4 regions of the Massilia sp. GER05 genome follow, and region 1 is predicted to be linked to each of the others. Evidence: predicted binding sites of a transcription regulator. Region 1 holds the regulator's gene; each other region holds the start of a gene.

The links. Region 1 encodes sigma-54, which starts transcription at its own class of promoters, with help from an activator protein. Its sites were predicted from a motif close to TGGCANGNAANCTGCTTT; they were not measured.
Region 2: the regulator sigma-54 is predicted to act here: its motif matches at 3,235-3,252, upstream of glnA (type I glutamate--ammonia ligase).
Region 3: the regulator sigma-54 is predicted to act here: its motif matches at 2,363-2,380, upstream of ACL58G_RS02715 (TldD/PmbA family protein).
Region 4: the regulator sigma-54 is predicted to act here: its motif matches at 2,470-2,487, upstream of prpB (methylisocitrate lyase).

What each region holds. Positions count from the first base shown of each region.
Region 1 is NZ_CP178858.1:416,400-421,311, forward strand. It holds partial or broken gene ACL58G_RS01810 (enoyl-CoA hydratase/isomerase family protein) at 205-1,282, opposite strand; gene hpf (ribosome hibernation-promoting factor, HPF/YfiA family) at 1,386-1,745, opposite strand; gene ACL58G_RS01820 (RNA polymerase factor sigma-54) at 1,808-3,310, opposite strand; gene lptB (LPS export ABC transporter ATP-binding protein) at 3,313-4,107, opposite strand; gene lptA (lipopolysaccharide transport periplasmic protein LptA) at 4,104-4,673, opposite strand; gene lptC (LPS export ABC transporter periplasmic protein LptC) at 4,687-4,912, opposite strand, start outside.
Region 2 is NZ_CP178858.1:6,808,594-6,813,505, forward strand. It holds gene glnL (nitrogen regulation protein NR(II)) at 1-1,072, opposite strand, end outside; gene ACL58G_RS29935 (DUF4124 domain-containing protein) at 1,074-1,589, opposite strand; gene glnA (type I glutamate--ammonia ligase) at 1,752-3,167, opposite strand; gene ACL58G_RS29945 (rhodanese-like domain-containing protein) at 3,485-3,943, shown strand; gene ACL58G_RS29950 (NHL domain-containing protein) at 4,044-4,912, shown strand, end outside.
Region 3 is NZ_CP178858.1:606,047-610,958, forward strand. It holds gene ACL58G_RS02710 (TldD/PmbA family protein) at 1-590, opposite strand, end outside; gene ACL58G_RS02715 (TldD/PmbA family protein) at 608-2,245, opposite strand; gene ACL58G_RS02720 (trypsin-like peptidase domain-containing protein) at 2,619-4,208, shown strand; gene ACL58G_RS02725 (hypothetical protein) at 4,208-4,912, shown strand, end outside.
Region 4 is NZ_CP178858.1:6,176,445-6,181,356, reverse strand. It holds gene ACL58G_RS27295 (cation acetate symporter) at 1-1,154, shown strand, start outside; gene ACL58G_RS27290 (alpha/beta hydrolase) at 1,206-2,324, opposite strand; gene prpB (methylisocitrate lyase) at 2,530-3,435, shown strand; gene prpC (bifunctional 2-methylcitrate synthase/citrate synthase) at 3,441-4,592, shown strand; gene acnD (Fe/S-dependent 2-methylisocitrate dehydratase AcnD) at 4,727-4,912, shown strand, end outside.

The DNA.
Region 1 (4,912 bases):
TCATTTGAGGCCCCCGGCCTCAAATGCCCACCGTACGTGATCCCGGCGTAGGCGGGCTCGCCGAGCCCGCGCGGAAATCAAAAGAACTCGTCGAGCAGCCGGTAGAAGCCGCTCTTCACCGCAGCGGACCGGCCGGTTCGAATTTCGCGAACAGCACGGGGCGATCCGGTGCGTCCAGGCGGAACGCGTCTGCTTCCAGCGAGATCACAAAGCGCGCAAGGGATGCGCGTGTTCAGGCCAGAACGGGCGCGAAGAACCACGCGACCATCTCCGGCGTGACCGCATCGAGCGTGGGCGGATTCCAACGCGGCGCATTGTCCTTGTCGATCACGAGCGCGCGCACGCCTTCGAGCACTTCGCCGTGTTCGAACGTGCGGCGCACGAGCGAGCGCTCCATGCGCAGGCAGTCCGCGACGCCGAGCGCTTCCCCGCGCACGAGCATCTCACGCGTTACCGACATCATCAGCGGCGAGCGCTGGCGCAGCGTGGCCAAGGTCTTTTGCGCGAACGGGCTCCCATCCGTCTCCAGCGATGCCATCACGGCCGCGACGGAGTCCGCGCCGAAGTGGCGGTCGATCGCGTCGCGCTGCGCTTCCAGTTCGCTCGCGCCGGCCGGGAACGGCGCGGCGAACGCGCGGATCGCGGCGGGCAGTTCCGCGCCCGGCGTCGTCTCGATCAGCGCGCGCAGCGCATCCAGCTGCGCGCCCGGCACGAACACGTCGGCCAGGCCGACGTAGATCGCATCGGCCGCGCCGATCGTCACGCCCGTCACGCCGAGATAGTGGCCGAGGCGGCCCGGCGCGTGCGACAGGAAGTGGCTGCCGCCCACGTCCGGGAACAGGCCGATGTTCACTTCGGGCATGGCGATCTTCGAGCGCTCCGTCACGATGCGCAGGCCGCAATCCGGCCCGCCCTGCGCGATGCCCATCCCGCCGCCCATCACGACGCCATCCATCAGCGCAATGTACGGCTTCGGATAGAAGTGAATGAGGTGGTTGAGCGCGTATTCCTCGGTGAAGAAATCTTCCAGCAGCGGGCTGCCGGTCTGCGGCGTGGCGCGGCCGGCCTCGTGGAAAAAGCGGATGTCGCCGCCGGCGCACAAGGCCTTTTCGCTGCTGCTTCCGATGACGACGGCGTCGATCGATGCATCGTCGCGCCAGGCGAGCAGCGTGGCGGTGAGCGCACGGACCATGTCCAGCGACAGCGAGTTCAGCGCCTTCGGGCGGTCCAGGGTGACGATGCCGCTGCGGTTGGCAACCCGCGTCAGAACGTGTGCAGTCATGTCTCGTTGTTATTGAAATAATCAGAGCAGCATTGTAGCGCCCATAAAAACTAAAAGGGCGCCGATGCGCCCTTTACTCCTTGGTGCTACTGCACGCGTGGCATTACGCCGCGGCGGGCTCCTCCTCCCCACCTTCGGACATGCGCTTGATACACGCGTTGTCATGATCCTTGAGCATTTGCTTGTACTTGACGACCTGGCGGTCCAGGCGGTCCATCAGCATGTCGATCGCGGCGTATAGATCGTGCGCGGCACTGGCGACATGGACGATCTTGCCCGCGAGGCGCAGGTTGATCTCGGCTTTCTGGCGTTTTTCTTTCTCGGTGAGATTGTCGATGCAGAGGATGACGTGTGAGTCGATCACTTGATCGAAATGACGGGTGATGCGTTCGAGCTTGTTCTGTACGTATTCTCGGATGGCTGGAGTTACATCGAGATGATGTCCGCTGATTGTGAGATTCATACACACTCCTTTGAAGATGCACTGCCTGCCGTGCGCGCATCTGCGCAATGGGACAGTGTTTGTTACAAGGATTTGCGGAGACTGACGGGCGGGATTTTCAGCGCCTCACGGTATTTTGCGACCGTGCGTCGCGCGATGACCATTCCCTGTTCCCCTAGCATCTCCGCGATCTTGCTATCGGATAATGGATTCTTGGGGTCTTCTGCTCCTGTGAGTTGTACGATGAGGGCCCGTATTGCCGTCGACGATGCTTCGCCTCCCGCTTCGGTGGCAACGTGACTCCCGAAGAAATACTTCAACTCGAACATGCCGTGCGGGGTCAGCATATATTTCTGAGTTGTGACTCGAGAAATTGTGCTCTCGTGTAGACCTAGTGTATCAGCTATCTCACGTAAAACAAGGGGCCGCATCGCGACTGCGCCGTGGGAAAAAAAGTTGCGCTGCCGATCGACAATTGCCTGAGCTACACGCAGGATCGTGTCGAAGCGCTGGCGCATGTTCTTGATGAGCCACTTGGCTTCCTGCAACTGCGCGTTCATCTGCGCTTCCGATTTGCCCTGCTTCATCAGCGACGCGTACAGGCTGTTCACGCGCAGGCGCGGCATCACTTCCGGATTCAGCTGCACGCTCCAGCCATCCTTGGCGCGGCGCACGATCACGTCGGGCACGACGAAGTCCGACACGTCCGACGCGAACGCCGCGCCCGGATGCGGATTGCACTGGCGGATGACGGCCTGGGCTTCGCGCAGGTCTTCGTCGTCGCAATCGAGCGCCTTCTTCAGCTTGTTGAATTCGCGCTGCGCGAACCACGTCAGGTATTTTTCGACGATGACGAGCGCCATGCGCCGCGTCACCATCGGCACGCCGGGCATGCGGCGGATCTGCAGCGCCAGGCACTCGGCCGCGCTGCGCGCGCCCACGCCCGGCGGGTCCATGCTCTGCACCATGGCGAGCGCCGTGCGCAATTCGTCGAACTCGATCTCCAGTTCTTCCGGCAGGCGCGCATGGATGTCTTCCAGCGGTTCTTCCAGATAGCCGTTGTCGTCGAGCGCATCGACGACGAGTTCCACGAGCGCGCAGTCGCGCGCCGCGCAGCACGTCAGGCGCACCTGCTCCATCAAATGTTCGCGCAGCGTGACGGGGCTCGCTTCCAGCTGCGGGCGGCCGTCCTCGTCCTCGCCGCCGCCGCTGCCGCTGCGGCCGTATTCGCCCCAGTCCTCGCCGCCTTCGCCGCCGCTTTCTCCGCTGTCGCCGCCGGCGTCACCGCCTTCGCCATTGCCGCTCTCGGCGGGCGCACTGCCGCCTTCGTCGCCATTGCCCTGCGCGGCCGGCGCCTCGCCCGCCTGTGACGAGGACGGGGCACTGTTGATGGCGCCGTCGGCCAGCAACCGCACGGAGCGGTCGAGCGGATCGTCGAGCCGTTCGAGCAGCGGGTTCTCGCTCAGGACCTGCTCGATTTCCTGGTGCAGCTCGAGCGTGGACAACTGCAGCAGGCGGATCGATTGCTGCAGTTGCGGCGTCAGTGCAAGGTGCTGTGAGGTCTTGAGTTGCAGCGTCTGTTTCATGACTACATTCGGAAGTGTTCGCCCAGGTAGACGCGGCGCACCGATTCGTTGGCGATGATGTCGTCGGGACGGCCCGATGCCAGCACCGCGCCCTGGTTGATGATGTAGGCGCGGTCGCAGATGCCCAGCGTCTCGCGCACATTATGGTCCGTGATCAGCACGCCGATGCCGCGCTCCTTCAGGAAGCGCACGATGCGTTGGATCTCGATCACGGCGATTGGATCCACGCCGGCGAACGGTTCGTCCAGCAGCACGAAGCGCGGATTGGTCGCGAGCGCGCGCGCGATCTCCACCCGGCGGCGTTCGCCACCGGACAGCGACAGCGCCGGGCTCTCGCGCAGCTTCTCGATCTGCAGCTCGGCCAGCAGCTCGTCGAGACGTTCGGTGATGCGCGCCTTGGTGAGCGACTTGCCGTTCTCGCGCTGCAATTCCAGCACGGCGCGGATGTTCTCTTCCACCGTCAGCTTGCGGAACACGGACGCTTCCTGCGGCAGGTACGACAGTCCGAGCAGCGCGCGCCGGTGGATCGGCAGGCCGGTGATGTCGGTGCCGTTGATGTCGATGCTGCCGGCGTCCGACGGCACGAGGCCCACGATCATGTAGAACGAGGTCGTCTTGCCTGCGCCGTTCGGGCCCAGCAGGCCGACCACTTCGCCGCACACCACCTGCAGCGACACGTCGCGTACGACGAGCCGCTTGCCGTAGCTCTTCTGCAGTCCCTTGACGACGAGGGTGCTGCCGCCGCATTCGGCCGGCGCGGCCTGCGTGCCTGCTTCCATCGTGTGCGCCTCCGTCATTGCTTGCCTGCCGGAGCGGGAGCGGCGCCGGCGGCAGGGGCGCGGCGCGGCTGCAGCGTGATGCTGCCGCGGCCATTGCCCGGCTTGTCCGTGCCGTTGGCGTCGTTCAGGCCGAGCAGCTTCTCGTTGCGGTTATCGTAGGAGATGAATTCGCTGGCCATCTCCTGCGTGACCTTCTTGCCCTCGAGCTGGCGGATGACGGCCTTCGAGAACAGCTTCACGATGTCGTTGCGCTCGTCGTATTCGATGCGCTGGGCCTGGCCCTCGCCCCACAGGTCCGGGCCGCCATCGCGCTTCTGGCGGAAGGTCGCGAGCTTGCCGGGATTCGCGGTGAGGATGAAGGTGCGCCAACCGTCCGGCGATTCCTTGACCTCGGCGCGGTCGGACTTCAGGATCATGGTGCCGCGCGTGATGACCACGTTGCCGGTGGCGACGTAGTTCTGCGTGACCTGGTCGACGTTGGCGTTGTCGAACGCGATGTCGACGGGCTTGAGCGCGTCCGCCTTCTCGGCCGAGGCAGCCAGCGGCACCAGCAGGAAGATGGCGGCGGCGAGTATTTTTTTCATTCGATAGTCCTTTTTAGTGACTTGCGCGCGACTGGCGTGGCGGATAGGTGACCTTGCCGCGGCCACCCAGCGCGATCTGCTGCGTGGCGTTGTTGGCGACCATGCCCACCGCGTCGACCGATGCGGCGCCGAGCGTCATGTGGATCGGCTTGTCGGTCTTCGCGATCTCGTCGTCCGGCAGGATCGTCAGGACCTCGGTGCGGATCCGCATCGGCTCCGCACCCGGGGCGGCCGGACGC
Region 2 (4,912 bases), 870 kb from region 1:
TCAGGATGCGGAAATCCGTCAATCCAGGCCGGCTCTCGCACTCGACCATGCCCAGGTGCTGTTGCACGAAGGTCTGTGCCAAGGTCAGCCCGAGACCGCTGCCGCCTTCGCGCCCGGAGACGAGCGGGTAGAAGATGCGGTCGCGGATATCGGGGGCGATGCCCGGTCCGTTGTCGATGATATGCAAGTCTAATGCCAGGCCGTAACGGACCTTCGCCAGGGTCACCTGGCGCGCCACGCGCGTGCGCAGGACGATCTCGGCGTCGCCCGCCGCGATGCGCGCGCGCAGGGCCTGGGCGGCGTTGTGGACGATGTTCAGGACCGTCTGGATCAGTTGTTCCTTGTCGCCGCGGAACTCGGGAATCGACGCATCGTAATCGCGCCGGATCGCGAGGCCCGACGGGAATTCCGCCAGCACGAGGCTGCGCACGCGCTCGCACACTTCGTGGATGTTGACGTCGCCCACGATGTGCGGGCGGCGGTGCGGCGCCAGCAGGCGGTCGACGAGCGTCTGCAGCCGGTCGGCCTCCTTGATGATCACCTGCGTGTATTCGCGCAGCGAACTCAGGTGCACGTCCGGCAGCTCCAGCTCCAGCAGCTGGGCCGCGCCGCGGATGCCGCCCAGCGGGTTCTTGATCTCGTGGGCGAGATTGCGGATGAGTTCCTTGTTGGCCAGGCTCTGGTCGAGCAGGCGCTCCTCGCGGTCGGTCTTCAGTTGCTGGACGTTCTCGCGCAGCTCGACGACGACCTCGGCCTCGCCCGCCGCACTGACGATGCTGTGCACGTGCAGCGGGTCGCGCGCGGGGCGGAACAGCGTCAGGTCCTGGCGCAGGTCGGCATACTTGTGGGCGATCGCCTGTTCGCACAGGACACCCAGTTCGTCGCCGTTCGTGAACAGCCCGACCAGCTTCTGCCGCGACAGCGATTTGGCGGACATGTCGAGCAGGTGCTCGGCGGCCGGGTTAGCGTAGCGAACGAGCCCATCGGCATCCGCCACCAGCACGGCGGAGGCGAGCATGTCGAGGCCTGCGAAACGGTCGTGCTGGAGAAGTTGGGCCGATGTCCCGTTCATGTCATTTGATGTTGGCGATCTCGCGCTTGAGCGCTTCCACGTTCTTTTCGCTGCGGCCGATGTTGTCGCGCATCTGGGCCACGCGTTCCTGGTACTTCGCGTAATTCTTTTCGTTGCCCTGGCGTTCCGGCTCGCCGTTGTTATAGTCGCGCTTCAGGTCCGCCAGCTTGCGCTCCTCGGCACGCAACTCGTCCTCGAGGATCGTGCGGCGGTCGTCGTCGCGCGCCTTCTGCGTGGCCGTGTCCACCCGCGGGAAGCCGGCGGGATTCGGACTCGCGGCCGCGGGGCGCCCTGCCCCCTGGCGCATCGTCACCGCGGGCGCGGCGCGCGGCGCCGGTGCGGGTGTGGATGCGACATAACCCGGCAGGTCGAGCACCTTGCAGCCCGGTTTATTGATGTCGGTGAACTCCACCCGGCCGTTCTGGTCGACGCATTTGTAGATGACGGAATCGGCCCGCGCCTCGTGCGCGGCAAGTCCTGCGAGCAACAACAGACGCAGGAGGAAGCAGCTTGTCATTCGCATCAGGTCAGTCTGGATGCATGGTTGGGAAGCTTCCGACTATACCCCATCCAGTAAAAAACGCGAGGCAGCCGGCTGGCTTTCCCCGCGTTTTCGTTACCGTGTGGATACACTCCGGTGTCAATCGTTTCCAATCCGACACCGGGTGATGCCAACGAATTACGACGAGTAGTACATGTCGAATTCGGCCGGGTGCGGGGTCATGCGCAGACGCTGGACTTCCTGCATCTTCAGGTCGATGTAGGCGTCGAGCATGGCATCGCTGAACACGCCGCCGCGGGTCAGGAACTCGCGGTCCTTGTTCAGGGCGTCCAGCGCTTCTTCCAGCGACGAGCAGACCGTCGGGATCAGCTTGTCTTCTTCCGGCGGCAGGTGGTACAGGTCTTTCGTTGCTGCTTCGCCCGGGTGGATCTTGTTCTGGATACCGTCCAGGCCGGCCATCAGCAGGGCTGCGAAGCACAGGTAGACGTTGGCCAGCGGGTCCGGGAAGCGGGTCTCGATGCGGCGGCCTTTCGGGTTCGCCACGTGCGGGATGCGGATCGATGCCGAACGGTTCTTGGCCGAGTAAGCCAGCTTGACCGGGGCTTCGTAGCCCGGCACCAGGCGCTTGTACGAGTTCGTGCCCGGGTTGGTGATGGCGTTCAGGGCCTTGGCGTGCTTGATGATGCCGCCGATGTAGAACAGGGCCGTTTCCGACAGGCCGGCATAGCCGTCGCCGGCGAACAGGTTCTTGCCGTCTTTCCAGATCGACTGGTGGACGTGCATGCCCGAGCCGTTGTCGCCGTTCATCGGCTTCGGCATGAAGGTGGCGGTCTTGCCGTAGCTGTGGGCCACGTTCCAGATCACGTACTTCAGGTTCTGCGTCCAGTCGGCGCGCTCGACCAGGGTCGAGAACTTGGTGCCCAGCTCCATCTGGCCGGCGCCCGCCACTTCATGGTGGTGCACTTCGACCGGGATGCCCAGCGATTCGAGGATCAGCGAGATTTCCGAACGCATGTCCTGGAAGCTGTCGACCGGCGGGACCGGGAAGTAGCCGCCCTTGACGGTCGGACGGTGGCCGCTGTTGCCGCCTTCGAATTCCTTGTCGGTCGACCAGGAAGCTTCTTCCGAATCGATCTTGACGAAGCAGCCCGACATGTCGACTTTCCAGCGGACCGAATCAAAGATGAAGAATTCCGGTTCCGGGCCGAAGTAGGCGGTGTCGCCGATGCCCGACGATTTCAGGTACGCTTCGGCGCGCTTGGCGATCGAGCGCGGGTCGCGGTCATAGCCCTTGCCGTCCGACGGTTCGATCACGTCGCACTGCATGAACACGGTCGTCTCTTCAAAGAACGGGTCGATGTTCGCGGTGTTCGGGTCAGGGATCAGCAGCATGTCCGATGCTTCGATGCCTTTCCAGCCGGCGATCGACGAGCCGTCGAATGCGTGGCCGGATTCGAACTTGTCTTCGTCGAAGTGCGAGATGGGAACGGTCACGTGCTGTTCCTTGCCGCGGGTATCGGCGAAACGCAAATCAACGAACTTGACTTCGTTGTCCTTCAGCATCTGCATTACATCTGCGGCGGTCCTTGCCATTCCAGTATCTCCTAAGTCAAAAAGGGGTGTCGATGCCAACCGGGCATGCGACAGGCGCATAACCTTCTAAGCAGAAATTATGCCAGCATTTTTCCATGAGCAAATAAATAATGATTACTTTGAGGGCGCTCAATTTGCCCCTTAAAATCAATGACACCTTAAGCGTGCACGATCTTGGCGCAAGCTCGTCCATACGCACCAAACAAGTGCAATTTTTCGAGTATGCACCAAACTGATGCGCAATGCACCAAAAGTGCGAGCCCTAGCTTAGCAACGACCCGCGACGGTGCGCAACCACCCTACAAGGAATTGATGACATGACTACGACCGACGAGATCCTCGCGAACGCCAGGGCCCGCGCGCCCGGCCAGCCGTACGCGGGCGCCGTCACGCCCCAGGAAGCGTTCGAGCTCCTGCAAGCGGACCCCAGGGTGAAACTGGTCGACGTGCGCACGAATGCGGAACGCGACTGGGTCGGCCGCCCCGCGATCCCGGAAACCCAGCACGGCGCCGTGCAATGGACGCTGTACCCCGGTGGTGCGCCGAACCCCGATTTCGCGACCCAGCTGCAGAACGTGGCCACCCCGGATGACGTCGTGCTGTTCCTGTGCCGTTCCGGCGTGCGTTCGCGCCACGCCGCGCGCACCGCCACGGAACTGGGCTACCAGAATGCGTTCGACATCCTGGAAGGCTTCGAGGGCGACCGCGATCCGGAAGGCCACCGCAAGACGGTCGGCGGCTGGTGCAAGGCCGGCCTGCCCTGGATCGGCGCCTGAACTTTCGCCCGGCCTCCCGGTCGCACGTGAGAATCGCAGAGATTCGCCACGCCGCGCGCGTGCTAGCATGCGGGCTCACTGCTGACCTGGAGATGTAGCCATGACGACCCCATCCGCTGTCCCTGCCCGCCTGCGCGTGCGCCTCCTGTGCGCGGGTGTCGCGGCGCTGCTGTGCGCGTGCGGTCCCGGCGGGCCGAAGCGCGAGACGGACGACGGCGACGGCGGCGATTCCGGGCCGGGCACCGGGATCAGCGTGCTGGCCGGCGATGCCGCCACCGGCGGCACGGCGGACAAGAAAGGCACGGCGGCCCGCTTCAACACGCCGCGCGGCCTGGCCGTCGACACCAACGGCAACGTGTACGTGGCGGACGAAGGCAACCTCACGATCCGCAAGATCGCTCCGGACGGCACGGTCAGCCTGTTCGCCGGCCTGGCGGGCGCCAGCGGCACGGCCGACGGCAAGGGCAACCGCGCCCGCTTCACGCAACCCACCGCCGTCACGATCGACGGCAGCGGCGACCTGTACGTCCTGGACGGCACGACGATCCGCAAGATCACGTCGGACGGCACCGTCACCACCGTGACCCGGCTCTCGTTCGGCAATTTCGGCATCGACCCGCAGAACATCCCGGCCGGGATCGCGGCCGACAACGACGGCAACCTGTACGTCACGTCGGGCGTCGACACGCGCCGCATCCCGATCGCGAATCCCAACCGCGCCACGACGCTCGAAACGGGCGCCGTCGCGCCCATCTACGGCACGGGCCAGCTGGTGCCGCGCGGCGTGGTCGTCGATCCCGACGGCACCGTGTACGTGGCCGACCTGTTCCGCACCCTCAGCCGTGCCACGTCCGGCGCCACCGCGCTCACGACCTTCGTCGGCGCGCGCAACCAGGCCGGCAACGCCGACGGCAATGCGTCGACCGCCCGCTTCCAGCAGCTGATCGCGCTGGCCATCGACAAGAACGG
Region 3 (4,912 bases), 190 kb from region 1:
CTGTTCGCGTCGGTGGCCGAGCGCTTGACCCAGCCGGAGCCGCGGCCGTCTTCCGTGCGCACGGTGCAGGTGAAATCGAGGCTCGTCTGCTGCTGGTGGCCGTACACGCCGTTCGAGTTGGCCACGCTGGAGACCTGGTTACCGTCGGTGAAGAAGCCGGCGGCCACGAGCTTGTTCTTCTTGCACGCTTCGATCGCGTACGCCGCGGTCTGCGCGCGGAATTCCGGATCGATGGCGGCCGTCTTCGCGTTGAAGGTCTGCGACGCCTTGTAGTCCTGCTTCGACACGGCCGGCATGAATTCCGGATTTTCCGGCGCCAGGCGCGCGAGGTCCTCGGCGCGGCGCACGACTTTTTCCAGCGACTTGTCGTCGAATTCGTTGATGGTCGCGGTGCCCTGGCGCTTGCCGAAAGCGACCGTCACCGAGATGTTGGTGTCGTCCGCGAGGCCGGCGGTGGAGACCTGGTTGCGCGCGAAGCGGATGTTGCCGTTGCGGCTGCCGCTCACGGTGACGATGCATTCGTCCGCCTTCGAGAACGAGAGGACGCGGTCGGTGATGTGTTTGGTCTGTTCCTGGGTCAGGATGGTCATGGTCGTAGGTCCCTGCCTTAGCCGATCTTGCGGGCGGTGTTGATGACGTTGATGCCGTTGAAGCGCGCGGTCGACGACCCGTGCGACACGATGCTGATCTGCGGAGGCTGGCCCTTGCCGTCGAAGAAGGAGCCGCCCATGCGCCAATCGCGTTCGTCGCAGATCGCCGTGCACGCATTCCAGAAGTCCTGCGTGTTCGACTGGTACGCGACGTCTTCCAGCATCTGGCCGATCTTGCCGTTGTTGATCTCGTAGAACAGCTGGCCGCCGAACTGGAAGTTGTAGCGCTGCTGGTCGATCGAGAACGAACCGTCGCCCACAATGTAGATGCCCTTCTTGATGTCCTTGACCATCTCGTCCGGCGTGAGCTTCTTCTTCCCGGCCTGCAGCGAGACGTTCGGCATGCGCTGGAACTGCACGTTGCTCCAGCTGTCCGCGTACGAGCAGCCGTCCGATTCTTCCTTGCCGATGATGTGCGCCTGGTCGCGCGTGGCCTGGTAGCTGACGAGGATGCCGTCCTTGATGAGGTCCCAGCGCTTGGCCTTGACGCCTTCGTCGTCGTAGCCCACGTTGCCCAGCGAGCCGGGGGTCGTCTTGTCGGCGACGATGTTCACCAGCGGCGAGCCGTACTTGAACGACTTCGACTCCCATTTATCCAGCGTGGCGAAGCTGGTGCCGGCGTAGTTCGCCTCGTAGCCCAGCACGCGATCGAGCTCGGTCGGGTGGCCGACGGATTCGTGGATCGTCAGGTACAGGTGTTCCGGCGACAGCATCAGGTCATATTTACCCGGCGTGACCGACTTCGCGGTCAGCTTGCGCTTGGCGTCGCGGCCCGCGGCGCGCGCGTCCTCGACGATGTCGTACGATTTCGTGTACAGCGTGGCGACGCCGCCCGCCGCCTTGATCTTGTCTTCCTTGCGGGCGTCCAGGTATTCGTAGCCCATGCCGACCGGCGTCGACAGGCCGCTGCGCGAACGGAACTTGCCGCTGGCCTTGTCCACCGCGGTCGCGGAGAACGGCGCCCACAGGCGCTGCAGGTCCTGGTCGATGTACGAACCGTCGGTCGATGCGAAGTACTTCTGCTGGTTCACCTGGAACAGCATCGACTGCATGAAGCTCGCGCCGGCATCCATGCCCGCCTTGTTCGCCGCGATCAGCAGTTCGGCCTTTTCCTTGATCGGCACTGCGCGCCAGTCCTTGACGATCGGAGTCGCCCACGCCACCTCGCCCACGCCCTTGACCGGTGCGAGACGGACCGGCTCGGACTGCAGCTTCGCGTTCGCCTTGGCGATCGCCACCGCCTGGCGCGCTGCGCCCGCGATGCCGTCCGGGGTCATGTCGTTGGTGGCGGCGAAGCCGTACGCGCCGTTGCACACCACGCGCACGCCGACGCCGGCCGATTCCGTGTTCGTCACGTTCTCGACGTTCAGGTCGCGGGTGATGATGTACTGGTTGAGATAGCGGCCGATGCGCACATCGCAATAGCTCGCGCCGGCCCTGGTGGCGGCGTTCAGCGCGGTGTCGGCCAGCGCCTTCTTGGCCGCGATGGGCATCGCGGTGAGCAGCTCCTCGGCGGCGATGGCGTTGCCGAAGACGGGTACCAGCATGGCACCGGCGGTCCCGGCACCGATTTTAAGGAAGGTACGGCGTTCCATGGGTTCTCCTGAAATCACACACTTCTTTTTGGTCAGCGGCCCGGATTGCGGGCCGCTCCTTTTTTTACTGCGGGGTCGTGAAGCCGATGCACCTTAGCAGCAAGTTGACGTTTTGAATAGGCAATGTTCATGCCACGTGGCAGGCGGCGGATTTGCACGCGTTCCGGCGTTTTTCGGTGTCCGCGACTGTCCGCCCGGTGTCCGCGACAGGTGGGCCGGACACCTCGCATATGCATGCGTCATTACGCCTGGATACAACACGAGGTTACTGAATGGTTACGCGTGAGAATTCGTGCATTTTTACAGTTAAGCACCGTGTATATTGCGACGGCAACGTTTGCATGTCACATTTGCACACCAAAACAGGGATTCCATGAAGATCGTTCGCCTTGCAGCGGCCGCCGCAATCGCGCTGGCCAGCTGCACGCTCCAGGCCCAGGAAGTCAGCTTGGCCACCGCCCCGCCGACCGCACCGTCTACCGCACCGTCGACCGCACCGTCTACCGCACCGTCGACCGCAGTACTGCCCGTATCGCCTGCCGTCGAGAACTCGGTCGTCAAGATCTTCAGCACCCTGCGCCGCCCGGACCCGTTCAAGCCCTGGACCAAGGCCACGCCGCAAGAGATCACGGGATCGGGCGTGGTCATCGAGGGCAACCGGATCCTCACCAACGCCCACGTCGTCGGCTACGCCAGCCAGGTGCAGGTGCAGGCGAGCCAGGACGGCGACAAGGTCGGCGCCACCGTCGTGGCCATCGCGCGCGGCATGGACCTCGCGCTGCTGAAACTGGACGACGAATCGTTCTTCGACAAGCACCACCCGGTCAAGCGCACGAGCGTCCTGCCGGACGTGCGCGAAGCCGTGATGGCCTATGGCTATCCGATGGGCGGCACGTCGCTGTCCGTCACCAAGGGCATCGTCTCGCGCGTCGAATTCGTCCCCTACGGCTACGGCAGCGCGGGCCTGCGCGTGCAGATCGACGCGCCCATCAACCCCGGCAACAGCGGCGGTCCGGTGATCGACGGCGACAAGATGGTCGGCCTCGCGTTCTCGGTGGCGGCGAATGCCCAGAACATCGGCTACGTGATCCCGAACGAGGAAGTGGAGCTGTTCCTGCGCGACGTGGCCGACGGCCGCTACGACGGCAAGCCGCTGCTGCTGGACGATATCCAGACGCTGGAGAACCCGGTCCTGCGCCAGTACCTCAAGCTGGACAAGTCGGTCGACGGCGTCGTCGTGCACCGCCCGTACCGCAGCGATGCCGCGTATCCGCTGAAGGAATGGGACGTCATCACGCGCATCGGCGACTACCCCATCGACGACCAGGGCATGGTCAGGCTCGGGCCCAACCTGCGCGTGCGCTTCCAGTACCGCGTACAGCAGGTCGCGAAGAACGGCAAGGTACCGCTGACCATCGTCCGCGGCGGCAAGACCATGCAGGTGCAGGTGCCGGTGAACGGCCCGCGTCCCCTGCTGATTCCCCCGCTGGACGGCGACTATCCGTCGTACTTCGTGTACGGCCCGATCGTGTTCTCGCGCGCCACGGCCGAATACCTGTCCTTCATCAGCAACAACGCGCACCTGCTGAACGCCTACAGCTTCAACGCCAGCCCGCTGGTCACGCGCCGCGGCGACGAGCCGGACGCGCAGCGCGAAGAACTCGTCGTCATCAGCTCGCCGTTCTTCCCGCACAAGCTCGTGACGGGCTACAGCAACCGCTTCGGCTCCGTCGTCGAGTCGATCAACGGCGTTCCGGTACGCAGCCTGCGCCATTTGGTGGCCGTGCTGCGCGACCTGAAAGACGACCTCGTCGTGCTGCGCTTCGACCAGCGCCTGGGCGAGACGATGGTCCTGCCGCGCCAGGCGATGGTCGACGCCACGGAGGGCATCCTGCAGGACAACGGCATCCGCTCGCAAGGCTCGCAAGACATGCTGGACGTCTGGAACGGCAGGAAGAATTGATGGCGTCTGCACTTTCGTTACGCCGCGCCGCATTGGGCGCGGCCGTGCTGTCCGCCTGCGTGCCCTGCCTGGCCGCGGCCGCGCAACCGTTACCCACGCCGGCCCAGCTGGCCGCGCTGGCCTTTCCCGGCTGGAGCGAGAGCGCGGCCGGCCGCGTGCACAGCGCGGCCTTGCCGCCGCTTCCCGGCACCGGGCACGGCATCTACGCGGGCTGGAACGTGGGGCAGAACCGCGTACTCGTCGAACCGAAACTGGTGCTGCGCACGGACCCCACACACCTGACCCTCATCGCGGGCCTCGTGCCGGCCGGGGACGACGGCCGCTCCAGCGCCGTCCACGCGACGCCGCTGGCACTGGCTGCTTACCAGTTCGAACAGCATGGCGGCACGTGGGGCGTGCGTGGACGCCAGGGCATCTTCGCGCTGCGCGGCTTTTCCGGTGCCGCCGCCGTGCGCGAAGTCGCGCTGGCCGCGCGCCGCCCGGCCGTCGCGGTGGAATACGGCAGTTGCTGGCAGGGTTACTGCGGCACCTGGCTCGCCGTGTACGAAGTGGGCCGCGACGCCGTCCGGCGCGAGCCGGCCGTGGAGCTGGCACTGTCCGGCATCAACGTCGACAGCGCGGCGGATTGCCAGCGCCGCCTGGCTCCGCTCGTGAAGCCGCACGCGCAGGACCCCATCGCACGCGACGACGGCGGTGCGCCGGAC
Region 4 (4,912 bases), 1.5 Mb from region 1:
TCGGTGCCGGCCAGCTGATCAAGCTGCTGTTCGGCCTGGATTACTGGATCGCCGTCGTGATCGTGGGCGCGCTGATGATGGTCTACGTGCTGTTCGGCGGCATGACCGCGACGACCTGGGTGCAGATCATCAAGGCCGTGATGCTGCTGGGCGGCGCCACGTTCATGGCGTTCTCCGTGCTGGCCCTGTACAACTTCAGCCCGGAAGCGCTGTTCGCCAAGGCCGTCGAAGTGCACAGCAAGAAGGATGCGATCATGGGCCCGGGCGGCTTCATCAAGGATCCGATCTCCGGCATCTCGTTCGGCATGGCGCTGATGTTCGGTACGGCCGGCCTGCCGCACATCCTGATGCGTTTCTTCACCGTTCCGAGCGCCAAGGAGGCACGTAAATCGGTGCTGTGGGCCACCACCTGGATCGGCTACTTCTACATCCTGACCTTCATCATCGGCTTCGGCGCGATCGTGCTGGTCGGTACGAACCCGGCGTTCAAGGACGCTGCCGGCAAGCTGCTGGGCGGTAACAACATGGCGGCCGTGCACCTTGCCAACGCCGTTGGCGGCGACGTGTTCCTCGGCTTCATCTCGGCCGTCGCGTTCGCAACGATCCTGGCCGTCGTGGCCGGCCTGACGCTGTCCGGCGCCTCGGCCGTGTCGCACGACCTGTACGCCACCGTGGTCAAGAAGGGCCAGCCGGCCCCGGGCAGCGAACTGCGCGTGTCGCGGATCACGACGGTCTTCCTGGGCATTGCCGCGGTGCTGCTGGGTATCGTGTTCGAGAAGATCAACGTGGCCTTCATGGTCTCGCTGGCCTTCGCGATCGCGGCCTCGGCCAACTTCCCGGTGCTGTTCATGTCCGTCCTGTGGAGCAAGTGCACCACCCGCGGCGCGACCGTGGGCGGCTTCCTGGGCCTGGCTACCGCCGTCATCCTGACGCTGCTGTCGAAGTCCGTGTGGGTCGACGTCTTCCACAATACGCACGAGATCTTCCCGTACACGTCGCCGGCACTGTTCTCGATGACCGTCGGCTTCGTCGGCGTGTGGCTGTTCTCGGTCACCGACAAGAGCCAGCGTGCCGCCATCGACAAAGCTGGTTTCGAAGCGCAGGAAGTGCGTTCGGAAACCGGTATCGGTGCCTCCACCGCATCGGCACACTGATCGAACCCCGATCCATGCAACCCGCACGCGCCCGCGTGCGGGTTGTTGCGTTTACGGCGCCACGTCGCCGGCCTTTTCCGCGAACGGTCGCGCATACTTCACGAGCGACACGAGTGTCTTGCCCGGCTCCTCGTTGAAGATCTCGTGCGCCGAATCCTCGAACCACACGAGCTGCTTGGCCGGCGCCTTCACCTTTTCGAACCATTCCGCCGTGGCCGATGCCGATACGTTGTAGTCGTGGCGGCCGTTGAAGATGACGATGGGGCAGTCGAACTTCGTGTAGACGCTGAAGTCCTGCGCGAGCACGTCCGTCAGCATGCGGCTGGACGAGAATTCCGTGCCGTCCCACATGGTCTTCAGGTCCGCATCCGTGTATTCCGGCGCCAGCTTCGCGGCCGCGGATTCGGCGTCGGACCCGTTCCGGCCGTACACGGCGCCGCCGTAGCGGGCGAGCCATTTGCGCTGCAGGTACAGATCCTTCAGCACGAGCGGCTTGCCTGGCGCGGCGTACGGCGAGATCGATTCCAGTTCGCGGATCGCCTGCCGGTTGCCCTCGCGCTTCGCCGCATCCATCGTGTACTGCCAGCCGCGGCGTTCGCTCTCCATGCCGTCCGTGATCTGGCCGATGCCGATATACGCGTGCAGCCAGTCCGGATGGCGCTGCGCCAGCTGGATGCCCAGCGACGAGCCCCACGAATGGCCCAGCACGAAGATGCGGTCCTTGCCGAATTCCTTGCGCAGCCAGGCCACCATCTCCTCGGCGTCCGCCAGCATTTGCGCGCGCGTCATCGTGGGCGCGACCTTCGCCGGATCGTTGGCGGCATACGTCTTGCCGGCGCCGCGCTGGTCCCACTGCACGACCGTGAAGTATTCTTCCCAGCCGCGCTGGAAGTACCAGCTGGTCGGCATCGCGACGAAGCCCGGGCCGCCGTGCAGGAACAGCAGCACCGGATTGCGCCGGTCCGTGCCGCGCACGCTGATCCACTGATCGATGCCGCCGATGCGCACGGCCCGCGTCTGCTCGATGCCTTGCGGGGTGACGATGCGGCGCATGTCGGCGATGATCTTCACGGCGTCGGCGCGGCTGTCCGGGCCGGCGCCATGGGCGAGCGTGGTGATGGACAGGCCGGCCAGCAGCGCGGCGCACAGCCTGGATGAGCGTTCGAACATGGTTGTCCTTGTCGTTGTGGATAGGGTCGCGCGCAGTCTGTTCAATTTTCTTCGGCGTGTCAACGATGTTTCATTCTGAAACGCCGTGAAACATGAACTGGCGGGACGGCGTGCCCAAGTCCTTGAATATCCTGGAAATCGCCGTTGGCACGGTCCTTGCAAACCCATGGACCACCATCACAGACCGCATCACGAAAGGGTAGACATGAGCCAACAATCCGCCGGCGCCAAATTCCGCCAGGCCGTCCAGGAAGAACATCCGCTGCAGGTCATCGGCGCCATCAACGCCAATCACGCGCTGCTGGCCAGGCGGGCCGGCTACCGCGCGATCTACCTGTCGGGCGGCGGTGTCGCGGCCGGATCGCTGGGCCTGCCGGACCTCGGCATCTCCGGTCTCGAAGACGTGCTGATCGACGTGCGCCGCATCACCGACGTGTGCGACCTGCCGCTGCTCGTCGACATCGACACGGGCTTCGGCGCGTCCGCCTTCAACGTCGCCAGGAGTGTACGCTCGCTGATCAAGGCCGGCGCGGGCGCCTGCCACATCGAGGACCAGGTCGGCGCCAAGCGCTGCGGCCACCGTCCGGGCAAGGAGATCGTCAGCCAGGGCGAGATGGTCGACCGCGTGAAGGCCGCCGTCGACGCGCGCACGGACGACAACTTCGTCATCATGGCGCGCACGGACGCGCTGGCCGTCGAGGGCCTGGATAAAGCCGTCGAGCGCGCGGTCGCGTGCGTGGAGGCGGGCGCCGACATGATCTTCCCGGAAGCCATCACGAGCCTGGAGATGTACGCGCAATTCAAGCAGGCGGTCAAGGTGCCGATCCTTGCGAACATCACGGAATTCGGTTCGACGCCGCTGTTCAGCGTGGACGAGCTGCGCGGCGCCGATGTCGACATCGTGCTGTACCCGCTGTCCGCGTTCCGCGCGATGAACAAGGCCGCGGAAAACGTCTACGAAGCCATCCGCCGCGACGGCACGCAGAAGAACGTCGTCGACACCATGCAGACCCGCGCCGAACTGTACGAGCGCATCGATTACCACAGCTACGAACAGAAGCTCGACGCGCTGTTCGCACAAAATAAAACGACACAGGAGACGAAGAAATGACTGACATGAAGACCGATACGCCCACCTTCAAACCGAAGAAATCCGTCGCGCTGTCCGGCGTCGCCGCCGGCAATACCGCGCTGTGCTCCGTCGGCCGCTCCGGCAACGACCTGCACTACCGCGGCTACGACATCCTGGACGTGGCGGGCAACAGCGAATTCGAGGAAATCGCCTACCTGCTCGTGCACGGCAAGCTGCCGAACGAGGCGGAACTGCGCGGCTACAAGGCCAAGCTGAAATCGCTGCGCGGCCTGCCGCATGCCGTGAAGGCCGCGCTGGAGGCGCTGCCGGCCGGCGCGCATCCGATGGACGTGATGCGCACGGGCGCGTCGGTGCTGGGCTGCGTGCTGCCGGAAAAGGACGACCACAACAGCGCTGGCGCGCGCGACATCGCCGACCGCCTGATGGCGTCGTTCGGCTCGATGCTGCTGTACTGGTACCACTACAGCCATAACGGCAAGCGCATCGACGTGGAGACCGATGACGATTCGATCGGCGGCCACTTCCTGCACCTGCTGCACGGCTTCAAGCCGTCCGACGAGTGGGTCAAGGCGATGCACACTTCCTTGATCCTGTATGCGGAACACGAGTTCAACGCGTCGACGTTCACCGGCCGCGTCATCGCCGGCACCGGTTCCGACATCTATTCCGCGATCACGGGCGCGATCGGCGCGCTGCGCGGTCCGAAGCACGGCGGCGCCAACGAAGTCGCGCTCGACATCCAGAAGCGCTACGAGAACGCGGACGAGGCGGAAGCGGACATCCGCAACCGCGTGGCGAACAAGGAAGTCGTCATCGGCTTCGGCCACCCGGTCTATACGATCTCCGACCCGCGCAACAAGGTGATCAAGGAAGTGGCGCGCACGCTGTCGCAAAGCGCCGGCTCGATGAAGATGTTCGACATCGCCGAGCGCCTCGAAACCGTTATGTGGGAAGTGAAAAAGATGTTCCCGAACCTCGACTGGTTCTCGGCCGTCTCGTACCACATGATGGGCGTGCCGACCGCGATGTTCACGCCGCTGTTCGTCATCTCGCGCACGTCCGGCTGGTCCGCGCACATCATCGAGCAGCGCATCGACAACAAGATCATCCGCCCGAGCGCGAACTATGTCGGGCCGGAAGACCTGACCTTCGTGCCGCTGGCCGAACGCAAGTAAACATACCTGCGGCCCTAAAGCCGTCGTTCCCGCGCAGGCGGGAACCCAATCACGTCGCGTACCGGCCGACTGAAATTGGATCCCCGTCTTCGCGGGGAAGACAATGCAAGGGCCGCGGACTACGGAGTCGCAAAATGAACAGCCAATATCGCAAGCCCCTGCACGGCACCAATCTCCATTACTTCGACGCGCGCGCCGCCGTCGAGGAGATCCAGCCCGGCGCCTGGGACACCCTGCCGTACACCTCGCGCGTGCTGGCCGAAAACCTCGTGCGCCGCTGCGAACCGATGGCGCTGGTGCCGTCGCTGAAGCAGATCGTC